Regions from separate parts of the Thalassotalea agariperforans genome, predicted to be linked through region 3. Evidence: predicted binding sites of a transcription regulator. Region 3 holds the regulator's gene; each other region holds the start of a gene.
The links. The regulator sigma-54, encoded in region 3, starts transcription at its own class of promoters, with help from an activator protein. The targets are predictions, from matches to a motif close to GTTGGCACGNNNNTNGNNT.
Positions count from the first base shown of each region.

Region 1: a site for sigma-54 is predicted at 2,547-2,565, ahead of ACSLUO_RS01185 (PspA/IM30 family protein). Genes of this name have one in related genera too.
Region 2: a site for sigma-54 is predicted at 1,089-1,107, ahead of glnK (P-II family nitrogen regulator). Genes of this name have one in related genera too.
Region 4: a site for sigma-54 is predicted at 3,048-3,066, ahead of fliE (flagellar hook-basal body complex protein FliE). Genes of this name have one in related genera too.

Region 1 is NZ_JBQMWH010000001.1:249,352-254,700, forward strand. Features, by position in the region: gene dusA (tRNA dihydrouridine(20/20a) synthase DusA) at 191-1,129, shown strand; gene ACSLUO_RS01180 (serine hydrolase domain-containing protein) at 1,150-2,322, shown strand; gene ACSLUO_RS01185 (PspA/IM30 family protein) at 2,606-3,274, shown strand; gene ACSLUO_RS01190 (PspC domain-containing protein) at 3,436-3,642, shown strand; gene ACSLUO_RS01195 (hypothetical protein) at 3,646-3,993, shown strand; gene ACSLUO_RS01200 (copper chaperone PCu(A)C) at 4,195-4,665, shown strand; gene ACSLUO_RS01205 (DUF2333 family protein) at 4,675-5,349, shown strand, end outside.
Region 2 is NZ_JBQMWH010000001.1:40,230-45,578, forward strand. Features, by position in the region: gene ACSLUO_RS00280 (HDOD domain-containing protein) at 1-785, shown strand, start outside; gene glnK (P-II family nitrogen regulator) at 1,143-1,481, shown strand; gene amtB (ammonium transporter AmtB) at 1,495-2,772, shown strand; gene ACSLUO_RS00295 (Dyp-type peroxidase) at 3,334-4,281, shown strand; gene fdxA (ferredoxin FdxA) at 4,367-4,693, opposite strand; gene ACSLUO_RS00305 (NAD(P)/FAD-dependent oxidoreductase) at 4,838-5,349, shown strand, end outside.
Region 3 is NZ_JBQMWH010000001.1:142,910-148,258, reverse strand. Features, by position in the region: gene lptC (LPS export ABC transporter periplasmic protein LptC) at 1-270, shown strand, start outside; gene lptA (lipopolysaccharide transport periplasmic protein LptA) at 308-946, shown strand; gene lptB (LPS export ABC transporter ATP-binding protein) at 936-1,667, shown strand; gene ACSLUO_RS00770 (RNA polymerase factor sigma-54) at 1,756-3,255, shown strand; gene hpf (ribosome hibernation promoting factor) at 3,276-3,563, shown strand; gene ptsN (PTS IIA-like nitrogen regulatory protein PtsN) at 3,567-4,019, shown strand; gene rapZ (RNase adapter RapZ) at 4,026-4,880, shown strand; gene ACSLUO_RS00750 (HPr family phosphocarrier protein) at 4,884-5,159, shown strand.
Region 4 is NZ_JBQMWH010000011.1:75,492-80,840, forward strand. Features, by position in the region: gene ACSLUO_RS13680 (sensor histidine kinase) at 195-1,379, shown strand; gene ACSLUO_RS13685 (sigma-54-dependent transcriptional regulator) at 1,372-2,727, shown strand; gene fliE (flagellar hook-basal body complex protein FliE) at 3,117-3,464, shown strand; gene fliF (flagellar basal-body MS-ring/collar protein FliF) at 3,503-5,194, shown strand; gene fliG (flagellar motor switch protein FliG) at 5,187-5,349, shown strand, end outside.

The sequences.
Region 1 (5,349 bases), 110 kb from region 3:
AATTATTTTTCAATATTTATTTTTATAAAATATTTTAAGAAGAGTTATTTTTTATTTGGACGTTTACTAATGGTATAATTTGCCACGTTTTTTCTCGCAATAAGATGAAAACACCAATAAATTACTATTATTCAAAAGGTTAGATGTGAATTACTCAACACCGATAAGCCACAAACTTTCAGTCGCTCCAATGCTTGATTGGACTGATCGCCATTGCCGATATTTTTACCGCGTTATGTCTAAACGTACGGTACTGTATACCGAAATGGTAACCACAGGCGCGATTATTTTTGGTAAAGGTGATTATCTTGGCTTTAATGATGAAGAACATCCGGTGGTGTTGCAATTAGGTGGTAGTGATCCTAAAGCATTAACCGAGTGCGCTAAGCGGGCAGAGCAGTTAGGTTATGATGAGGTCAATATTAATGTCGGTTGCCCGTCTGATCGTGTTCAAAATGGTCGTTTTGGCGCTTGTTTAATGGCTGAGCCTAACTTGGTCGCGGAGTGTGTTAGTGCCATGCAAGCAGCAGTTAATATTCCGGTTACGGTTAAGTCTCGTATTGGTATTGATGATCAAGACAGTTATGAATTTTTGCATCAGTTTATTGAAACCGTTAGTAGTGCTGGTTGTCAGCATTTTATTATCCATGCGCGTAAAGCTTGGCTGTCAGGCTTGAGCCCTAAGCAAAACCGTGAAGTTCCGCCATTAGATTACCACCGTGTTTATCAAATAAAACAAGATTTCCCCAACAGTGAAATTTCAATAAACGGCGGTATTACCTCTTTTGCGCAAGCTAATGAACACTTAACTAAACTTGATGGTGTGATGATTGGTCGAGAAATTTACCAAAACCCGTTTATGTTAGTAGAAGCAGATCAGCAAATATGGGGTGATAATGTTAACGCTTTAACTCGGCCTGAAATTATCGACATTATGGCTGATTATTGCGACCGATATGTTGCGGAAGGTGGCCGTGTTTGGCACGTAGTTAGGCATATGTTAGGTTTGTGTAATGGCTTAGGCGGAGCAAAACAGTTTCGACGATTTTTAAGTGAAAATGCCCGTTTTGAAGAAAACAATAATGGTCAGTTTTTAAAACAAGCTTTTTCGCTTGTTCAAATGCCTTAATGCTTAGGTTGATTAAGTTAATGTTATTTCGCTTTGTTTTATTGGCTTTGTGTTTTATACCACCAGCATATAGCAATACCTTGAGTGAGTTTAACCGAGCTTTTTCGGTGAAAGTAAAAACAGAGCTTGCTCAACATAATATTCCAGGTGCGGCTTATGCTGTTATTCACAAAGATAAAGTTTCAGCGTTAGAAACATACGGCTATGTTGATCAAGCGAAATCCAAAAAGGTTACTGCAGATACGGTTTTTCGTTTAGCGTCGGTGTCTAAAACGTTTGCGGCGACGTTAACCACTATGTTAGCCCAAGATAATCTACTTAACTTGTCTGATCCTATCACGCAATATGTGCCTGCATTTGCCTTAAGTAAAAAAGGGCAGGCTGACAATATCCAGCTAAAGCATATTTTAAGTCATTCCAGTGGCCTGATGCCAAATACTTACGATAACTTACTCCATGAAAATTGGAGTATGGATAAAATTATTGGACGCTTTGATAAACTCACCCCGATTTGCCCACCGGAAAAGTGTTACGGCTATCAAAATGTTTTATATGGTTTTTTACAACCAGCAATTGAAGCAAGGCAAGATAAAAGTTATTCACAATTACTACAAGAAAAGTTATTTACCCCTTTAAATATGGTGAATACTTCTGTTGGTTATAATGCCTTTATGATGGCTGAAAACACGGCTAAACCTCATGTGTTAATTAATAAAATTAAAACACCTCGTAAAAATCTCCAAGGGCAATTTATTTATAAGTATGTTTGGCGTAAGGTGGCCGTAGAACCCGACTTCTACAAAGTAGAAACCGCAGCGGGTATTAATGCCAGCATAAGTGACTTAGCAAAATGGCTTATGGCTAATATGGGTTATCAGCCTGAGGTTTTACCATCAGGTTTAGTTGCAGAATTAATCACGCCACGCATTAAAACGAAAAAAGATTTACGTCGAAAGTTCTGGCGTAAACATTTAACCGATGCGCACTATGGTTATGGGTGGCGTATCTATCAACTAGACAATACTTCGATTATTTATCATTCTGGTTGGGTAGCTGGCTTTCGAGCTGATATTGGTTATTCACCAGAGTTAGGCGTTGGTTTTGCTATATTAATTAATGCTGAATCGAATGTGATCAATAAAATTTCAAGTCAATTTTGGCTTCAAGCTCATCAATTACTCAACCAAGTTTAACTTATACGGATTGGTATTAAGCACACACTCATTAAACGTCAGTTGCTAATCTTTTAACACCTATTCGCGTGGGGATTGATAAAATCACCCACGCATTTCTTATTTGATTTTATAATTAACCATTTTTTAGTTAAAAAAGCTAATTAATGGTTTGTCATATTATGTCATTATTTTTCGTTTTTACGGTTTTTTTAATATTTCCTTATATTTCAATGAATTAATGTTTTGGCATGCCACTTGTAATATGTCTATTAGTTAATAACAACTTCCAAGGTGGAAAATTATGAGTGTATTTAGTCGTTTTACCGATATCGTCAATGCTAATTTGAACCATTTGTTAGAAAAAGCAGAAGATCCTGAAAAAATGATCAAGTTGATTATTCAAGAAATGGACGAGGCGTTAATTGATATTAGAGCCGTTGCCGCTAAACATTTAGCCGAAAAACAAGCTTGTCAGCGTGTAATGAAAGAACAAGAAAAGTTATTGCAGCAATGGCAAGAAAAAGCGGAGTTAGCCATAACAAAAGATCGTGAAGATTTGGCTAAACAAGCATTAATTGAAAAGCAACATATTCAAAAAAGTATCGACAATAGCCAAAATGAATTATCACAAATTGAATTATCGTTAACGAGCATTCAGCAAGATAGTCAGCGTTTAAATGAAAAAATACATGATGCTAAAGCGCGCCAAAAAACCTTGTTGTTACGTCGTCAAGCAGCGAGTACTCGCTTAGCATTAAAAGCGAAATCCGCAAGCTATAACATTGAAGCTACGTTGGCAAAGTTCGAATTATATGAGCAAAAAGTTGAACAGATTGAAGCCCAAGTTGCCGCTTACGACATAACAAAAAATACTTCAGCTACTGGCGAATTAGCCGAGTTAGAAAGTTTGGCGCAAGCCGCAGTGATAGACAAAGAGCTAAGCGCTATACGTGAAAAATTAGCGAGTTAGTTAACTCAGTTTAAAGGAATAACTGATGATAAATGTCAACAATACTACGGGCTTATTGATCTTTATTGTGCCCGTATTAACCTTTTTTTTATTACCTTTGCTATGTAACTTATTTGCTAGTTTGTTACAGGTATTTGAAACGATGAGTAAGGAAATTAATCATGAACTATGACTATAAAAGTAGCGAAAGAAAATTAACCAAAGATGTTGAAAATGGCAAGTTAACTGGAGTGTGTGCCGGATTAGCAAACTACTTCTTGATGCCTAAATTAGCCGTTCGTATTATTGCCGTGCTATGTTTAATTAGCTTTACGAAAGTGGCTGCCATTGCTTATATTGGCGCGGCATTATTTTTACCGAAGCGCTAAATTATGGCTTTCTTTAAAGCGTTAATGATCGCTATTTTGGTAACACTATTAATCACCTACTTTTTAGGTTCATCAATTTTTAATGTTATTGGTTATGGTGTAGCTGAACATGCATCATGGCTTGAATCGATGAAAGCGATTAACTTATCAGCATTAGCGGCATTATTTTTTATTATAGTCGCCAGTGTCGTTGTCTTTGCTGTTTTTGGTACGATTATCTTCATTATTGGCTTGGTATTTTTAGCGATAGTGCTGGCGATATTAGGTGCTTTTTGGCCAGTGGTTTTGGTTGCTTGTTTGTTATATTTTTTATGCCGAGATAAAAGCCGCGATGATTATTTTTGCAGCTAAGCTTAAAAGTTAGCGAGCTTGTTAATAAAAGAGCGAATTTAATCAATATGTTTTTTCTTTTTATGATAACAATGTAATAATCATGAAAACGCATAGTGTTATACTTAAGTAATTATTTTTCAGACTATATTTATTAATGGATAAGTATTACTGTAGTGAAATGAGCTTACCAATACTGCCGTGTAAAAGGGAATATTACTCATGATATTAAGATTAAAAAGTTGGTTTTTTGTTTTTTTTACATTATTAAGTTTACCGGCTTTTAGTGAAAATTCTGTTTTAGAATGTGTTGAAATTTCCCAAGGTCATATTCGTGAAACTATACCGGGTACTTCGATTAGCTCGGCTTATTTAACTATTCATAATACTCATCAGCAAGCTTTAAAATTGATCGCAGTGACCAGTAAAGTAAGCCCTCGGCTTGAATTGCATGAACATTCAATGACCGAGAGTGGTATGATGAAAATGCGTCAAGTGCCATATATTCTGATCCCCGCCAATAGCGAAGTTACACTAGAACCGTCAGGTTTACATATCATGATATTTGAATTAACTAAGGGGTTGATGGCTGGCGAGCAAGTACCTTTAAATCTTATCTTTGAAGATCAAAAAGTAGTGAATATTACCCTACCTGTGCAAAGTATAAAGCAGCGTCATCACCATCATCATTAAGGAAATCATATGAAGCCTTCAATTAACGCAAAGTCATTTAGTTTACTGTTTTTTCTGTTTTTTATCGTATTTTATTTTATCGGTGTTTATTTTAGTTTTGAACCCGAGCAATTTGATATTCGTGCTGAAGTTACCAAGGATGCTAGCGCTGATAGTGTAGCACCTGTTGTTGGCTATACCACAACAACGGCGTTAATTCGGGTTACTGAAACCATACTTAATAAACCAGGTGGTTATTTATCGAATGATGTTCTGCCGCCGTCAGTATTTCTTGATAATATTCCGGCTTGGGAGTTTGGTGCTTTAGAAATGATCCGAGATCTGTCTTTAGCCATGCGCCAAGAGTTTAGCCGTTCTCAGTCACAATCAATAGAAAATAACTTTTTAAAAATTGCACAGCCACAATTAAATATTGATCACACTAGTTGGGCTATGCCAAGTGCAGAAAGTGAATATGAAAAAGCAATCACAGCGCTATATGCTTATCGTAGTGCGTTAGCGGATGTGAATGATCAAGGGGCGCAATTTTATGCCCGTGCTGATAATTTACGAAATTGGTTAAATGAAGTTCAAAAACGCTTAGGTAGTTATTCTCAGCGCTTAAGTGTTAGTGTTGGTCGAGAGCAGTTGAATATTGATTTAGCTAATGATCAGAAAGCTAGGCAGTCAACCGTAACGGATCGA
Region 2 (5,349 bases), 100 kb from region 3:
TTATCCGCATTAAAGAACTAGTGGATAATGAATCTTCGACAATTGATGATATCGCTGATGTTATCTTAATTGATCCAGCATTATCAGCGAGTGTTTTAAAGTTAGCTAACAGCTCTATTTTTAATTACCCTGGTAAAATAGATACCATATCAAAAGCCGTTTTGGTATTGGGGATCACTGAAGTGTATACCTTGGTGATTGCTTACTTTGCAACAGATGCCTTTAAGTCACTGTCAACCGATGCGGATTATTTAGAAGAGTTTTGGGAACGCAGTGTTGATTGCGCGCTTTTGCTAAAATATCTTGGCGAACGGTTAAATATGCCCAATACCGAACGGTTATTTTTAACCGGTTTATTGCATAATATTGGTGAATTGGTGGTAAAACAATTTTTACCTGAGCAATTACCTTTATGTGCGATAACACGGCCTAATAATTTATTTGTTGGTAAGCAAAAAGCAATTTTTGATTTTACCTTTGGTGAATGTTCAGCTGAATTATTAAAATTATGGCAATTACCTTTTAGTATTATTGAACCTATTCGCTATCAAGATGATAACACCCCGCTAATGTCAGGCGAAAGTAAGTTATTGTATATTGCTAAACGCCTAATGATCCGTAACTTATTGTTTGAAAATACTGAAATTGAAAGCTTTGTGCCACTCGAATTATTAGTAGATTTAAATATTACTGATGATTTATTAGAAGACGCAAAAGCTTTTTGTAATATGGAGCGCTTTAGTATTCTTTCTATTTTAAAGCCGAGTGCCATGATGGTGTATTAACCCCATATATTTGTGAATTTAAAGCCGAATAATTTTTGATTATTCGGCTTTTTTATTTTGTGTATTACAAATCGTAAAATCTTCCAATTGCCTACCAAAACCTCCTGTTAGCTATATAACTTTGATACCAGTATAAAGATTAGCCAAGGTCTATATCGGTGCAATTTTTATTGTAAGTTGAATTGATTGTTTTTCGCACCATTAGTGAGCAAGTAAAAACATGCTTGCGCCATGTTAGTGCTTTCGGTTTTATTTAATTAGTGTTCTTATTGTGTAAGTTGTTGTTTTTATTGTTTTTAAAATACTGGCACAGGTATTGTAATAGTAAAACAAAAAATACTCGTAGGAGAGAACATAATGAAACTAGTCAGTGCAATCATAAAGCCATTTAAGCTTGATGATGTTCGTGAAGCCATTTCAGAAATCGGCGTTGAGGGTTTAACCGTTAGCGAAGTGAAAGGGTTTGGACGTCAGAAAGGCCACACAGAATTATACCGTGGTGCAGAATACCAAGTAGACTTTTTACCAAAAGTAAAATTAGAAGTTGCTGTTAACGATGACGTGGTTGAGCGTTTAGTTGATGCAATTACTAAAGCAGCTTACACAGGTAAAATCGGTGACGGTAAAATCTTTGTATACGATCTTCAACAAGCAGTACGTATTCGCACCGGCGAATTAGATACTCAAGCAATATAAGGGGTATTTAAAAATGGAACAAAATATTTTTCAACTTCAATATGCAATGGACACATTCTATTTCTTAGTTTGTGGTGCCCTTGTAATGTGGATGGCCGCTGGTTTCTCAATGTTAGAAGCGGGTCTTGTACGTGCTAAAAACACCACTGAAATATTAACTAAGAACGTCGCGTTATACTCAATTTCTTGTATCATGTACTTAGTTATTGGTTATGACATCATGTACGGTGGCGGTGTTTTCTTAAACGGTATTGCCTTAGACGGTGCTGCTGATGCAGATGCTTTAGTTTCAACGGTATTAGCTGAGTCTGCTGAAGCAGGTTTTGACGGCGGTGCAGTTTATTCAAATGCTTCTGACTTTTTCTTCCAAGTAGTATTCGTAGCAACAGCAATGTCAATTGTTTCTGGTGCGGTTGCTGAGCGTATGAAGCTTTGGGCTTTCTTAATATTCGCAGTAGTATTAACAGGTTTTATCTACCCAATGGAAGGTAGCTGGACTTGGAATGGCGATGCGGTATTTGGTCTTTACACTTTAGGTGACTTAGGTTTCTCTGACTTCGCAGGTTCTGGTATTGTTCACATGGCCGGTGCTGCTGCAGCATTAGCAGGTGTTTTATTACTAGGTGCTCGTAAAGGTAAATATACAGCTGACGGTAAAGTAAATGCTATCCCTGGTGCTAACTTACCAATGGCTACTTTAGGTACGTTCATTTTATGGATGGGTTGGTTTGGTTTTAACGGTGGTTCTGTATTAAAACTTGGTGATATCACCAGTGCTAACTCAGTAGCTATGGTATTTTTAAATACTAACGCCGCAGCCGCAGCTGGTGCTGTAGCAGCCTTAGTTTTTGCTAAAATCTTATTCAAGAAAGCTGATTTAACCATGTGTTTAAACGGTGCATTAGCAGGTCTTGTTGCAATTACTGCTGAGCCTTCTACACCTACACCATTACAAGCAACATTATTCGGCGCAATTGCTGGTGTGATTGTTGTGATTTCAATCCTTGCTTTAGACAAAGTTAAGATTGATGATCCAGTAGGTGCTATCTCTGTTCACGGTGTTGTTGGTTTCTTCGGTTTAATGTTAGTTCCTGTAACTAACGACGGTTCTTCATTCTCAGGCCAGTTAATTGGTGCAGCGACTATCTTTGTTTGGGTATTCGCAACAAGCTTCGTAGTTTGGTATGTACTGAAAATGGTTATGGGCATCCGTGTTAGCGAAGAAGAAGAATATGAAGGTGTTGATGTATCTGATTGTGGTATGGAAGCATACCCAGAATTCACTAAGTAATCATTTACTAAGTAATTCTTCAGTTAGTTAACTACCTGTAGTAAAAATTGAAAACCCTGCCTTGGCAGGGTTTTTTTATGTCTTTCTGTGCCAGAAGCGATAAGCCATAAGCCATAAGCCATAAGCCAGAAGCGATAAGCTAGAAGCGATAAGCCAGAAGCGATAAGCCAAAAGCTAAAAGCTAAAAGCTAAAAGCAAAACCGGAAAACTCAGTTACTTGCTTCAAGCATCTAGCATCAAGCTTTTTTGTGCCAATAGCTAGAAGACATAAGCCATAAGCAAAACCGGAAAACTCAGTTATTTGCTTCAAGCATCTAGCATCAGGCTTTTTTTGTGCTAAAAGCTAGTGGCTGGAAGCAAAACACTAAATCTGCAAGTTTAGTTACTTGCTTCAAGCATCTCGCATCAGGCCTTTTCTTTGCTTCAAGCATTTAGCATCCCGCATCCAGCTTTTATCATCTTTTTAATTTTTTGCTAAACAATTGCTGTCAAAGATAATTTTTTGTGTAAAATTAGAGCATAACAATAACGTTAATTTTTTTAGGTTATCAAGGAATACAAATGGCAAGAGAACAGTTTGGTATATGTGCTGAGCCAAGTTTACATGGTTATTATTTATTATTTAATGTCATTGATGATGATAATACCTATTTACGACAAGCCTTATCTCGACTGCCACAATTATTCGATAATTACGCTGACCACTATTCAGAAGCAAATTTAACCGGTGTTGTTGCCATTGGCGCTAATTATTGGGATGAGCTTTATCCTAAATCACGGCCGAAAGAGTTAATGCCGTTTTCAGCCATGGCGTTTGATGATCGCTTTGCGCCATCGACCAGTTTTGATCTATATATTGAAATTCGTAGTGATCGCGCTGATGTCAATCATATTGTTACCACCAAAGTTATTGAGTTGTTAGCACGGAGTGTTGATTTAGTTGAGCAAGTACGTGCGTTTCGCTTTTTAGATGGTCGTGACTTAACCGGTTTTGTTGACGGTACTGAAAACCCAAAAGGTTTCCATAAACGAGAAGTGGCATTAATTCCTAATAACGAAGATGAAGAGTTTGCTGCTGGCAGTTATTTACACGTACAACGTTACCGTCACAATATGCAGTTATGGCAAGCAACCGAACAAAAAACGCAAGAAGATGTTTTTGGCCGTACCAAGGTTGATAACATTGAATATGCCTCAGAAGATAAGCCAGCAACGGCGCATACCAAAAAAGTAAACTTAAAAGATGATGAAGGTAACAGCATTGAAATTTTGCGCCAAAGCATGCCGTACGGTGATATGAAATTACAGGGGCTGTTTTTTGTTTCTTATTGTCATTCTGCTAAACCATTTGAAATGATGCTAAAAGCGATGATTTATCCAGATGGTGATGGCAATTTTGATCATTTATTAAAATATACCCAAGCAGAAACGGGAGCTGCTTTTTTTGCGCCTAGCTTGAATTTCCTCGCCAAACTGGCAGATCTTGATGACGAAGAGGCCGAGCTTTAATTAGGCTTTAATTAGGTTTGAACTTGGCTTTAACTTGAACGTGTTGACCTTTACTGAACTTAAAGGTCAACCACAATTATACCGCTTAGCTTAGCTCTAAAAATTCAATTTTATTAGCAATACCATCCCATTTTTTAGCATCAACGGGCGGTGCTTTTACTTCGGTAATAATTGGCCATTGCTCGGCTAATTCTGCATTCAACGCTTTAAAATCTTCTTGTCCTGGTGGCAATGCATCTTCTTGAAAAATTGCTTCAGCAGGGCATTCAGGCGTACATAAATCACAATCAATGCAACTATCAGGATTAATTACCAAGAAGTTTGGCCCTTCGTGAAAAGCATCAGCAGGACAAACGGCAACACAATCGGTGTATTTGCATTTTATACAATTGTCAGTAACTACAAAGGCCATGGTTTTCTCTATACATAAAAATAGCGGGAACTTTTTGCCAGATCATACGGATAATAATCTCAATTACAACGCTTAAATTATAAAGTAGAATAGCGCCTTTACTATAACCAAGTAACACAGCTACAACATAATAGGCACGCCAAGATGATTCGTTTATCAAATATAAAATTACCGCTTGATCACACCGAGCAAGATCTTGCTAATGCACTGATTTCAACGCTTGAAATTACCGCAGAGCAATTAATTGCCTTTAATGTTTTTCGTCGTGGTATTGATGCGCGTAATAAGAAAAAAATTATGTTGATGTACACGGTTGATATTACGACAGAAATTGATGATGAATTACTGGTTAAATTTAAAGATTTACAATCATTAAAACCAACGCCAGACATGACTTACAAATTTGTTGCCAAAGCACCAGAAAATTTAACTGACCGCCCTGTAGTGGTAGGTTTTGGCCCTTGTGGGTTGTTTATTGGTTTAGTGCTGGCGCAAATGGGCTATCGACCGATTATTTTAGACCGTGGTAAAGAAGTGCGTGAAAGAACCAAAGACACTTTTGGCTTTTGGCGTAAAAAAGAACTTAATACCGAATCGAATGTTCAGTTTGGTGAAGGTGGTGCAGGTACGTTTTCTGACGGAAAATTATATACCCA
Region 3 (5,349 bases):
AAAGAAGGTATTTTAAGCCATAACAACCGCGTTAGATTAGAAAACCGAGTACAATTAAAAGCAACCGATGACAATAGTATGATCCAAGAAGTACACGGAAAATATTTTGAACTCGACTTGAACACCAATATTATCAGCTCAGATCAAACCATAATGATCCAAGGCAAAGACTTTACTATGTATGGCTCTGGCTTGATTGTTGATTTAAATACCACTCAGATGACAATGACCGAACATGTGCAGACTGTATATAAAAAGAACCCTAGTTAAACTTTTAGTGTTGAGTACGATTTGCTCATTTTCAACAATGGCAAATAATCAAGACTTTAACGAAGACATCTTAATTTCGGCTGATCGCCAAGGTGCCGACTTAAAAACTAAAACATCAATTTATTTTGATAATGTTGTGATCTCGCAAGGCAGCTTAAAAATTAATGCCGATTTAGCTCAAGTGAGTAATAAAAATGCCGGCCCGCTTTATACTTTAAAAGGTAACCCAGCAAAACTTACTCAAACTTTAGATGACGGCAATCAAATTAGTTTAGAAGCACAAGAAATTACTTACCAGCCTGATAGCTTTTTAATTACTATTAGCGGGCAAGCTAAGCTGCAACAAAAAAATAGCCAAGTGTTAGCCGATGAAATTATTTACCACATGAAAACTGAACGGTTAGATGCGAATGGCTTACCGGCAAAATTGCAGCAAGGGTTAATTAGTGGTGATAACATCAGCTTACAAGCTAACAACATCACCTTCCAACCAGCTTTGTCGTTAGTATCCATTAAAGGCAATGCCAAATTAAAACAGGAAGGCAGTGAAGTTCACGCGAACGAAATTACCTATAATATGAAAACAGAACAAATGGAAGCAAGCGGCAATACCGAGCAAGCCGTAACCACCATTTTACAGCCCCAACTCCAAAGTGGCACTAACAATGAGCAATAATATTCTAATAGCAACAGGCTTAGCCAAAGCTTATAAAGGCCGAAAAGTTGTAAAAAATGTCAGCTTAGCGGTTAAACAAGGACAAATTGTTGGTTTATTAGGACCTAACGGTGCTGGTAAAACTACCTCGTTTTATATGATCGTTGGCCTAGTTGCGAATGACAGCGGATCGATTATGCTTAACGGTGAAGATATGACATTCGAGCCAATGCATGTCCGTGCTCGTAAAGGGTTAGGTTATTTACCGCAAGAAGCATCAATTTTTAGAAAGTTAACCGTTTATCAAAATATCATGGCGATATTAGAAACGCGTAAAGAGCTTAATGCCATAGCCCGTGAAGAAAAGTTAGAAAGTTTAATAGAAGAATTTAACATTGGCCATATTCGCGACAACCTTGGCATGAGTTTATCGGGTGGTGAGCGCCGCAGAGTTGAAATAGCACGTGCTCTTGCCGCTGATCCACAATATATTTTACTCGATGAACCCTTCGCAGGGGTTGACCCAATTTCAGTAGGTGATATAAAGAAAATTATTATTCATTTAAAAAATCGTGGTATTGGTGTATTAATTACCGACCACAATGTTAGAGAAACCCTTGATGTTTGTGAACTAGCCTACATTGTTAGTCATGGTGAATTAATCGCTCAAGGCAGTGCCGATGAAATACTTGCAAATCAGCATGTAAGAGATGTATACCTTGGTGAGCAATTCACGCTATAGTTAAAACAACGTAAAAGATAATCGTAATTTTCCGTATGAGTGTTTAAACAACACAATACAATGTACAACAAGGATAATGACAAGCTAAATGCGCCCATCACTGCAGCTCCGTATAGGACAACAGTTAACGATGACACCCCAATTACAGCAAGCGATACGTTTGTTGCAATTGTCGACGTTAGATTTACAACAAGAAATTCAAGAAGCGTTAGATAGCAATCCACTTCTTGAAGTTGATGAAACACCTCAAACTAACCAAGAAGATGTTCCTGATCGGTTAGAAGAGGCTTTTTCTGCATCGGTAACTGAGAAACCACAACTTGATGGTAGTGAAGATGCAACACCGTCATCTGACGAGTTAAGCACCACGGATGCCATGGAGAAAAATGACATTCCTGAAGAACTGAGTATGGATACAACTTGGGATGACAATTATACTGCTGGCTCAGCAAGCAGTAGCAGCGGAACCTTGTCTGAAGATTATACTTACCAAGGTGAAACTACCGACTCCATACAAGATCATTTAAGATGGCAAATGGAATTAACGCCTTTTTCTGATACCGACCGTACCATAGCCATGGCGATTATCGATGGTATTGATGACGCCGGTTACCTCACCATAACCGCGGAAGACATTTTAGAAAGCCTAGGCGATGATGAAGTTGAATTAGACGAAGTTGAAGCCGTATTAAAACGGATTAATATGTTCGACCCCATTGGTGTTGGCGCACGTTCAATTGCAGAATGTTTGCTCATTCAACTTAACCAATTTGACAAAAGTACGCCTTATTTAGAAGAAACCAAAAAAATAATTGCAAATCATATCGATTTATTAGGCAATCGCGACTATCGTCAATTAATGAGAAAGACGCGTTTAAAAGAGCCACAATTAAAAGAAGTCATGCAACTTATCCAGTCTCTCGATCCAAGACCGGGTGATAGCGTCATTAAAAGCGATGACCAATACGTTATTCCTGATGTTTCAGTTGAAAAGAAAAATGGTCGTTGGGTTGTGGAATTAAATCCTGATTCAGCACCGCGTTTATCAATAAACCAACAATATGCGGCGATGACTAAAACCATGAAGTCATCCGATGATAGCCAATTTATGCGTTCTAATTTACAAGAAGCAAAGTGGTTTATTAAAAGTTTAGAAAGTAGAAATGATACTTTATTAAAAGTATCCAATTGCATAGTTCAACGCCAACAAGGCTTTTTTGAACATGGTCCTGAAGCGATGAGACCAATGGTGTTAAATGATATCGCTGAAGCCGTAGAAATGCATGAATCAACGATATCACGGGTGACAACCCAAAAGTATATGCATACCCCACGAGGAATATTTGAATTAAAATATTTCTTTTCAAGTCATGTTAGTACCGAAAATGGAGGAGAGTGTTCATCAACCGCTATTAGAGCGTTAATTAAAAAATTAGTGTCTGCTGAAACGCCATCAAAACCATTGAGTGACAGCAAAATGGCTGAATTATTGGCTGATCAAGGCATTAATGTAGCCCGACGGACAATAGCTAAATATCGTGAATCATTAGCTATACCACCGTCTAATCAACGAAAAAGTTTACTTTAGTTACTAAAAGGATACAGCTTATGCAAATCAATCTTTCTGGACACCATGTAGAAATTACCGATTCATTACGCGATTTTGTTAATACTAAATTTGCAAAGCTAGAGCGACATTTTGATCACATTAATAATGTTTATGTGGTACTTAATGTTGAAAAAATAAACCAAATAGCGGAAGCAACACTGCACTTAAATGGTGGTGAAATTCATGCTAAGGCCGACAATCAAGATATGTATACCGCCATTGATGCCTTAATTGACAAATTAGATCGTCAAGTACTAAAACACAAAGAAAAGCTAAAACAACATTAACCTATGAAGTTACAAGATATTTTAACACTGGACTGCACTTTATGTGCAGTACCAGCTACCAGTAAAAAAAGAATTTTTGATACCATTTGTCAAACGGCCTCCAGTCACATTACAGAATTAAGCCAACATGAATTGCTCGAAAGTTTAATGAACCGAGAACAAATGGGTAGCACCGGTATTGGTAATGGTATAGCGATCCCCCACGGTCGATTAAGCGAAACTAATCAAGTAGTCGCAGTATTATTAACCACTCAAGAACCAATTGGTTTTGATGCTATTGATAATCGCCCTGTTGATATTTTTGTTGCGTTATTTGTTCCTGAAAGTGCTTGCCAAGAACACTTAAGCACCTTACAAAGTATTGCGCAATTATTCAGTGATAAACAAACCATTAAAAACGTTAGAAAATGCCAAAATAACGACCAGTTATTTCAAATTATTCAAGAAGCGAGCTAAACATTTATGAAGCTGTTAATTGTTAGCGGACGCTCAGGCTCGGGTAAATCAGTCGCCTTAAGAGTACTTGAAGATTTAGGTTATTATTGTGTTGATAATATTCCCGTAAATTTGTTACCCGCACTAACCCACACGGTTATTAATGACAGTAAAAAAGTGGCAGTTAGTTTAGATGTTCGTAACTTACCAGCTGATCCTAATGACATTCCTGAAATCATCAACTATTTACCTAATAGTGTTGAATTAAGTATTTTATATTTAGATGCTAGCGACTCTGATCTGATCCGACGTTTTAGTGAAACACGCCGCTTACATCCATTAATTAAACATAACATTGCACTTGATCAAGCGATTTCATTAGAAAAAAAATTACTTGAGCCAATATCCACCCGCGCTAATTTGTACATAAATACCAGTCAACTCACTCCGCATCAATTAGCCGATTTAGTTAGAGAGCGTATTTTAGGCAAAAAAACCGGTAATATGGTGGTAGTGTTTGAATCTTTTGGCTTTAAACATGGTGTGCCGCAAGATGCCGATTATATGTTTGACGCTCGCTTTTTACCCAATCCATTTTGGGAAAAAAGCCTCAAAGGGCTGACTGGACAAGATCAGCCGGTAAAAGACTTTTTAGCAAGCCAACCCATAGTCACTAAATTTATTTGGCAAATTAATAGCTTTATGATGACATGGTTACCGCACCTAGAGCGTAATAACCGTAGTTACATTACCATTGCTATAGGTTGTACGGGTGGCAAACATAGATCTGTTTACATTGCTGATTTATTGGCAAATAATTTAAGAAAAGAACGTGGTGATGTGCAAGCAAGGCATCGCGATATCGAAGTAAAAAGTACCTAACTTATGTCTCAATTTGAAAAAACTCTGATCATCACTAATAAATTAGGCTTGCATGCTCGTGCAGCCACTAAACTTGCCCAGCTTTGTCAAAAGTTTGATGCCAAAGTGACCGTAGCGTTAGCCGATAAACAAGCCGACGCCAGTAGTGTTATGGCATTAATGTTATTAGCAGGCAGCCAAGGCAAAGAAGTCTGTGTAAAAACAACCGGCCCTGATGGCCAAGCTGCCTTAGATAGTATTTGTCAGCTATTCACTGATAAATTTGAAGAAGGTGAATAAGCGCTCCTTTAGGCAGTAAATTCACCTGTTAATAATAAAAAAGCTGAAAAAACCAGTAAGTTGCGTTACAATCAAAGGCAGATACTGGTTAATAAAATATGAATCCGCTTGTTTTCATCAAACGTTCATGATTTTCCGCTAGCTTCATCGTAAACTCAAAACAGTAAAACCCTTTAATCGGCACAGGATT
Region 4 (5,349 bases), on a different contig from region 3:
GATAAGTAACATTTTATTTTGTTGTTTGTCGATAATGTTTGCCTAAGTATTACCCTAAGTTTAGTTATTCTAGATTAAAGAGCCAAACTATTGACATTCATTATATTTATCCTCTAATTAACTGAAAAATATAAATAAAAGTTGTATGGCATACAAAATGCTTTATTCAGGAAAAATGTTTTTGAGTAAAAATTATGACATTCGCTTTTAACGCCACAGCAGAAGAACATCAACAGCAAGACTTTTGGTCAAGTCAGCAAGATAAGTTATCGTTTGAAACTTATCCTGGTGAATTAGCTGAACTACGCCAGCAATGTTATCAACAAAAACAAGTAATTGAAGCTATGCCCACGGGGTTAGTTATTCTCGATGGCAACGGTATTGTTGTTAAGGTGAATAAAGTGGCACGTAGTTTTTTAGACGAGCCTATCATGGGGCAAGCTTGGTTTGACGTTATTAAACGTTCATTCAAACCTCGTGCCGATGATTGGCATGAAGTGTCATTAAAAGATGGTAGACGTGTAAAACTTGAAATATCGCCACTTGATAATCAACCGGGCCAATTGATTGTTATCACCGATTTAACCGAAACCCGTTTGTTACAAGATAAAATAAGCCAGATGCAGCGGTTATCATCGCTTGGTCGTATGGTTTCATCTTTAGCACATCAAATTAGAACACCTTTATCTGCCGCTATGTTATATGGTGCCAATTTAGCGACTCCTAATTTAAGCATTGAATCAAAAAGAAATTTTCAAAGTAAATTAATGTCTCGCTTACAAGATCTTGAAAGCCAAGTTAATGACATGCTGTTGTTTGCTAAAAGTGGTAAAGACCAATTAGTTGAGCCAATGAGCATAAATGCTTTAATTCAAGAAGTTAGCCAAGGTATGGACGGTTTAATAAAAAAAGCGAATGCCGAGCTGATTGTTAAACCTTGTCAGCATGACTGTCAAATTATTGGAAATAAAAGCGCTTTATCGGGTGCGATACAAAATTTAGTACAAAATTCGTTACAAGCTACGCCAACGCAAGCAGTAATTACCATTGAAACGGCTTGTTACGATGAGCATGTTTTTATCAATATTAAAGATAATGGCAAAGGCATTGATAGTGAACTGGCGGATAAAATTTTTGAACCCTTTTATACCTCAAAAATTAACGGCACAGGATTAGGCTTAGCGGTTGTTAAATCTGTGGTGAAATCACATCAGGGTGAAATTCGTTTATTAGCCACTCCTGATCGAGGTGACGAAAATAGCGGCGCAGAATTTTCAATTCGTTTGCCTTTAACAACAGCCAAGCTAAAGGCTACTGAGTTAAACAGCAATACAGAAAAGGTTAATTCATCAAGTACTTTGGAGGATCAACATGAGTAACAGTAAAATATTAGTTGTTGAAGACGACGCAGGTTTACGTGAAGCACTGGTTGATACTTTGTTATTGGCCGGTTTTCAGTGTGTAGAAGCTGACTCTGGCGAATCAGCTTTGTTATTGCTAAAACATACGACGGTTGATTTAGTTGTCTCTGATGTACAAATGCCAGGCATGAGTGGTTTAGCGTTATTAAAAAGTATTAAAAGTACTTTACCTAATTTGCCAATTTTAATGATGACAGCTTACGGTACCATTAATGATGCCGTACAAGCGATCAAAGATGGCGCGTGTAATTATATGGCGAAGCCGTTTGCGCCAGAAGTATTGTTAAACATGGTCAATCAATATGTGCCTTTGCAGTCAAGTTCAACAACAGACCCTATTGTTGCTGATCCTGCCAGTAAAGAATTATTAAAGCTTGCAAAAAAAGTAGCAACAACAGATGCCTCAGTGATGGTCTTAGGACCAAGCGGTTCAGGTAAAGAGGTCTTAGCGCAATACATTCATGCCAATTCACCACGGGCAGAGCAAGCCTTTGTAGCGATAAACTGTGCCGCTATCCCTGAAAATATGCTCGAAGCAACCTTGTTTGGTTATGAAAAAGGTGCTTTTACTGGAGCCATTCAATCATGCCCAGGTAAGTTTGAACAAGCGCATGGTGGTACTATTTTATTAGATGAAATCACCGAAATGGATTTAGGTTTACAAGCGAAAATATTGCGTGTGTTACAAGAGCGAGAAGTAGAGCGCTTAGGTGGACGTAAAACGATTAGCTTAGATGTTCGGGTGATCGCCACCAGTAATCGTAATTTAAAAGAAGCGGTACAAGATGGGATTTTTCGTGAAGATTTATACTATCGCTTAAATGTTTTTCCATTAACCTGGTTGCCCTTAGCTGAGCGTCGTGCTGATATTTTACCGTTAACTAAACATTTAATTGAACGTTATTGTCAAAAATCAGGCGAACAAATTCCTGAGTTGAGTGTTAACGCTCGCAATAAATTAACCGCATATAACTGGCCGGGTAATGTCCGAGAATTAGATAATGTGGTACAGCGTGCAATGATCTTACACAGTGAACACTGTATTACTTCTGGTGATATCTTAATTGAACAGTTTGATAGCGCGATTATTGGCGATGATAAACGAGAGCACGAAAGCATAGCTCCAGAAACCAACGATTTGTTAGGCAATGAATTAAAACAACAAGAGCATCAAATTATTTTAGAAACGTTATTGTCTTGTCGTGGTAGTCGTAAAGATGTTGCTGATAAATTAGGGATCAGCCCAAGAACATTGCGTTATAAAATTGCCAAAATGCGTGAGTCAGGTATTGAAATACCGGCTTAAAAGCCAGAAGCAATAAGCCAGAAGCTGCAAGCCAGAAGCCAGAAGCCACAAGCCAAAAGTCAGAGGCTGCAAGCGACAAGTTATTAGTTATGAGGTTGAAAGCCTGAAGCCATAAGCTAGAAGCGGGAAAGCTAAAAGTTAAAGGCGGGTATAAATGTTTAAACTAGCAGTAAAATCTATAACAGCAAGTGGGTATTATTATCTGCTTGCTGTTTATTAATAATACACTGTCAAAAATATCGCTTTAATATCTACATCATTATTCCTCTGTATATCTATAAAAATCCCTTTTGAAACAAACTGTTAAAATACTTAATTCGTTTGGCATTAAGCTTGCTTTATCATAGTTAATTAATGAATTACAAGAAATTGACACAAGCGAGTTCATCATGGATATCAAAGGCAATTCTTTATACGCACAAATGCAATCAATGGCATTGCAAGCAACACAATCACAACAAATTGCGCCGTTAAATCATGACGTTTCAGGTATACAACCAGTCAATAAGTCAGGCAGTAACTTCGGCCAGTTATTACAAGATGCGGTTGGCAAAGTAAATGAATTACAAATGGATACGGGTGCTAAGCGTAAAGCGTTTGAATTAGGTGATGACAGTGTAACACTCGCCGATACCATGATTGCTTCGTCTAAATCAGGTATCGCTTTTGACGCTACCGTGCAAGTGCGTAATAAATTTGTTGAAGCATATAAAGAAATCATGAGTATGCCTGTTTAGGCTAGCGGAGAAAGATAGTGGCTGATAATACAACAGGCATGGTGGCAAGCGACAATAACGACCTTGTTGCCTCAGATTCGAATGACTCCGTAGAAGAGCGTAAATCAGGTTTTTCTTCTTTTATGGGTAATGTTGATGTGTTACGTCAAGTGACCTTGATCATGGCGTTAGCTATTTGTTTAGCCATTGCTGTCTTTGTTATTATGTGGGCTAATCAACCGGATTATCGCTTTTTAACTAAGTTGCCGACTGAACAATTAATCAAGACCATGGATTTTCTTGACGCCAATAATGTTGATTATCTTCAAGAAAATAACACGATTTCAGTACAGGTTGATCATTACTCTGAAGTTAAGCTATTAATGGCCAGAGAAGGTTTAACCAACGAACCAACCGCCGGCTCAGACATCTTAATGCAAGATATGGGCTTTGGTGTTAGTCAGCGCTTAGAAGGTGAGCGATTAAAACATGGCCGAGAGCAACAACTCGCTCGTACCATTGAAGATTTACAATCAGTGTCAAAAGCGCGTGTATTATTAGCTATACCCCGCGATAATGTGTTTGCTCGTAAGGCAAAAAGTCCTTCAGCTACCATAGTGTTAACCTTACAACGTAATCGATTATTATCAGAAGAAGAAGTTGACTCTGTTGTTGATATTGTCGCTTCTGCGGTACAAGGCTTAACCCCTAATCGTGTCACTGTTACCGATCAAAATGGTCGCTTATTGAATTCTGGCTCACAAAATTCCGTGTCATCACGTTCACGTAAAGAATTAGAAATAGAGCAAAAACGCGAAAAACAATACATGGACAAAATTGATACTATTTTGATCCCTGTGGTTGGTTTAGGTAATTATACTGCGCAAGTTGATGTTAGTATGGATTTTACCAATACCGAAGAAACTCAGCGCCGTTATAACCCTGATCTTCCTGCCTTACGTAGTGAAATGAAAGTGGAAGACAGCTCTATTGGTGGTGGTTTAGGTGGTATTCCTGGAGCCTTAACTAATCAACCGCCATTAGAATCAGATATTCCTGAAAATGCGACAGGTGGCGATCAGCAACGTGCTATGCCGTCACGCAAACACAGTGAAACAACACGTAATTACGAATTAGATGAAGCCATCAGCTATACTAAACAACAAACTGGCGTTATTAGACGGATCAGTGTTTCTGTGGCGTTAGATTATATCGAGCAAACCAATGCAGAAGGTAAAGCTGAAGCAACACCACGTTCAGTGCAAGAGCTGGCGAATATTCGTCGTTTATTACAAGGCAGTATTGGCTTTGACTTACAACGTGGTGACAGTTTAGAAGTGGTGACTTTACCTTTTTCTAAATCAGAGTTTGATACGGTTGAAGAATTACCTATCTATGAAAAGCCTTGGTTCTTAAAAACCGTTAAATTAGTGATGGGTGGTTTGATCATTATCGTTTTGATCTTTGCTGTGGTTCGTCCAATGTTGAAACGCTTATTACATCCAGAGCAAACACCATCAGATTATGGTGAAAAATCGCTGGATTCACATGTTGACCTTGGTGACGAAACCATGGACATGTTAAGAACAGAATTTGATGAAGCAGCTGTTGGTTTTGCACCAGATGGTAGCCTACAATTACCAGACTTACATCGCGATGAAGATGTATTAAAAGCCGTTCGGGCATTAGTTGCTAATGAACCTGAATTATCCTCTCAAGTAGTAAAAAGTTGGTTGACAGAAGATGAGTGATGAAAGCCAAGAGCTAGCCCCAGTTCAGTCAGGGTTTGATGTTGAAAAACTTGACGGTGTAGAAAAAGCGGCAATTTTATTATTAAGTTTGTCGGAAGAAGACGCTGCGCAAATTCTTAAACACTTAGAGCCTAAACAGGTTCAACAAGTGGGTA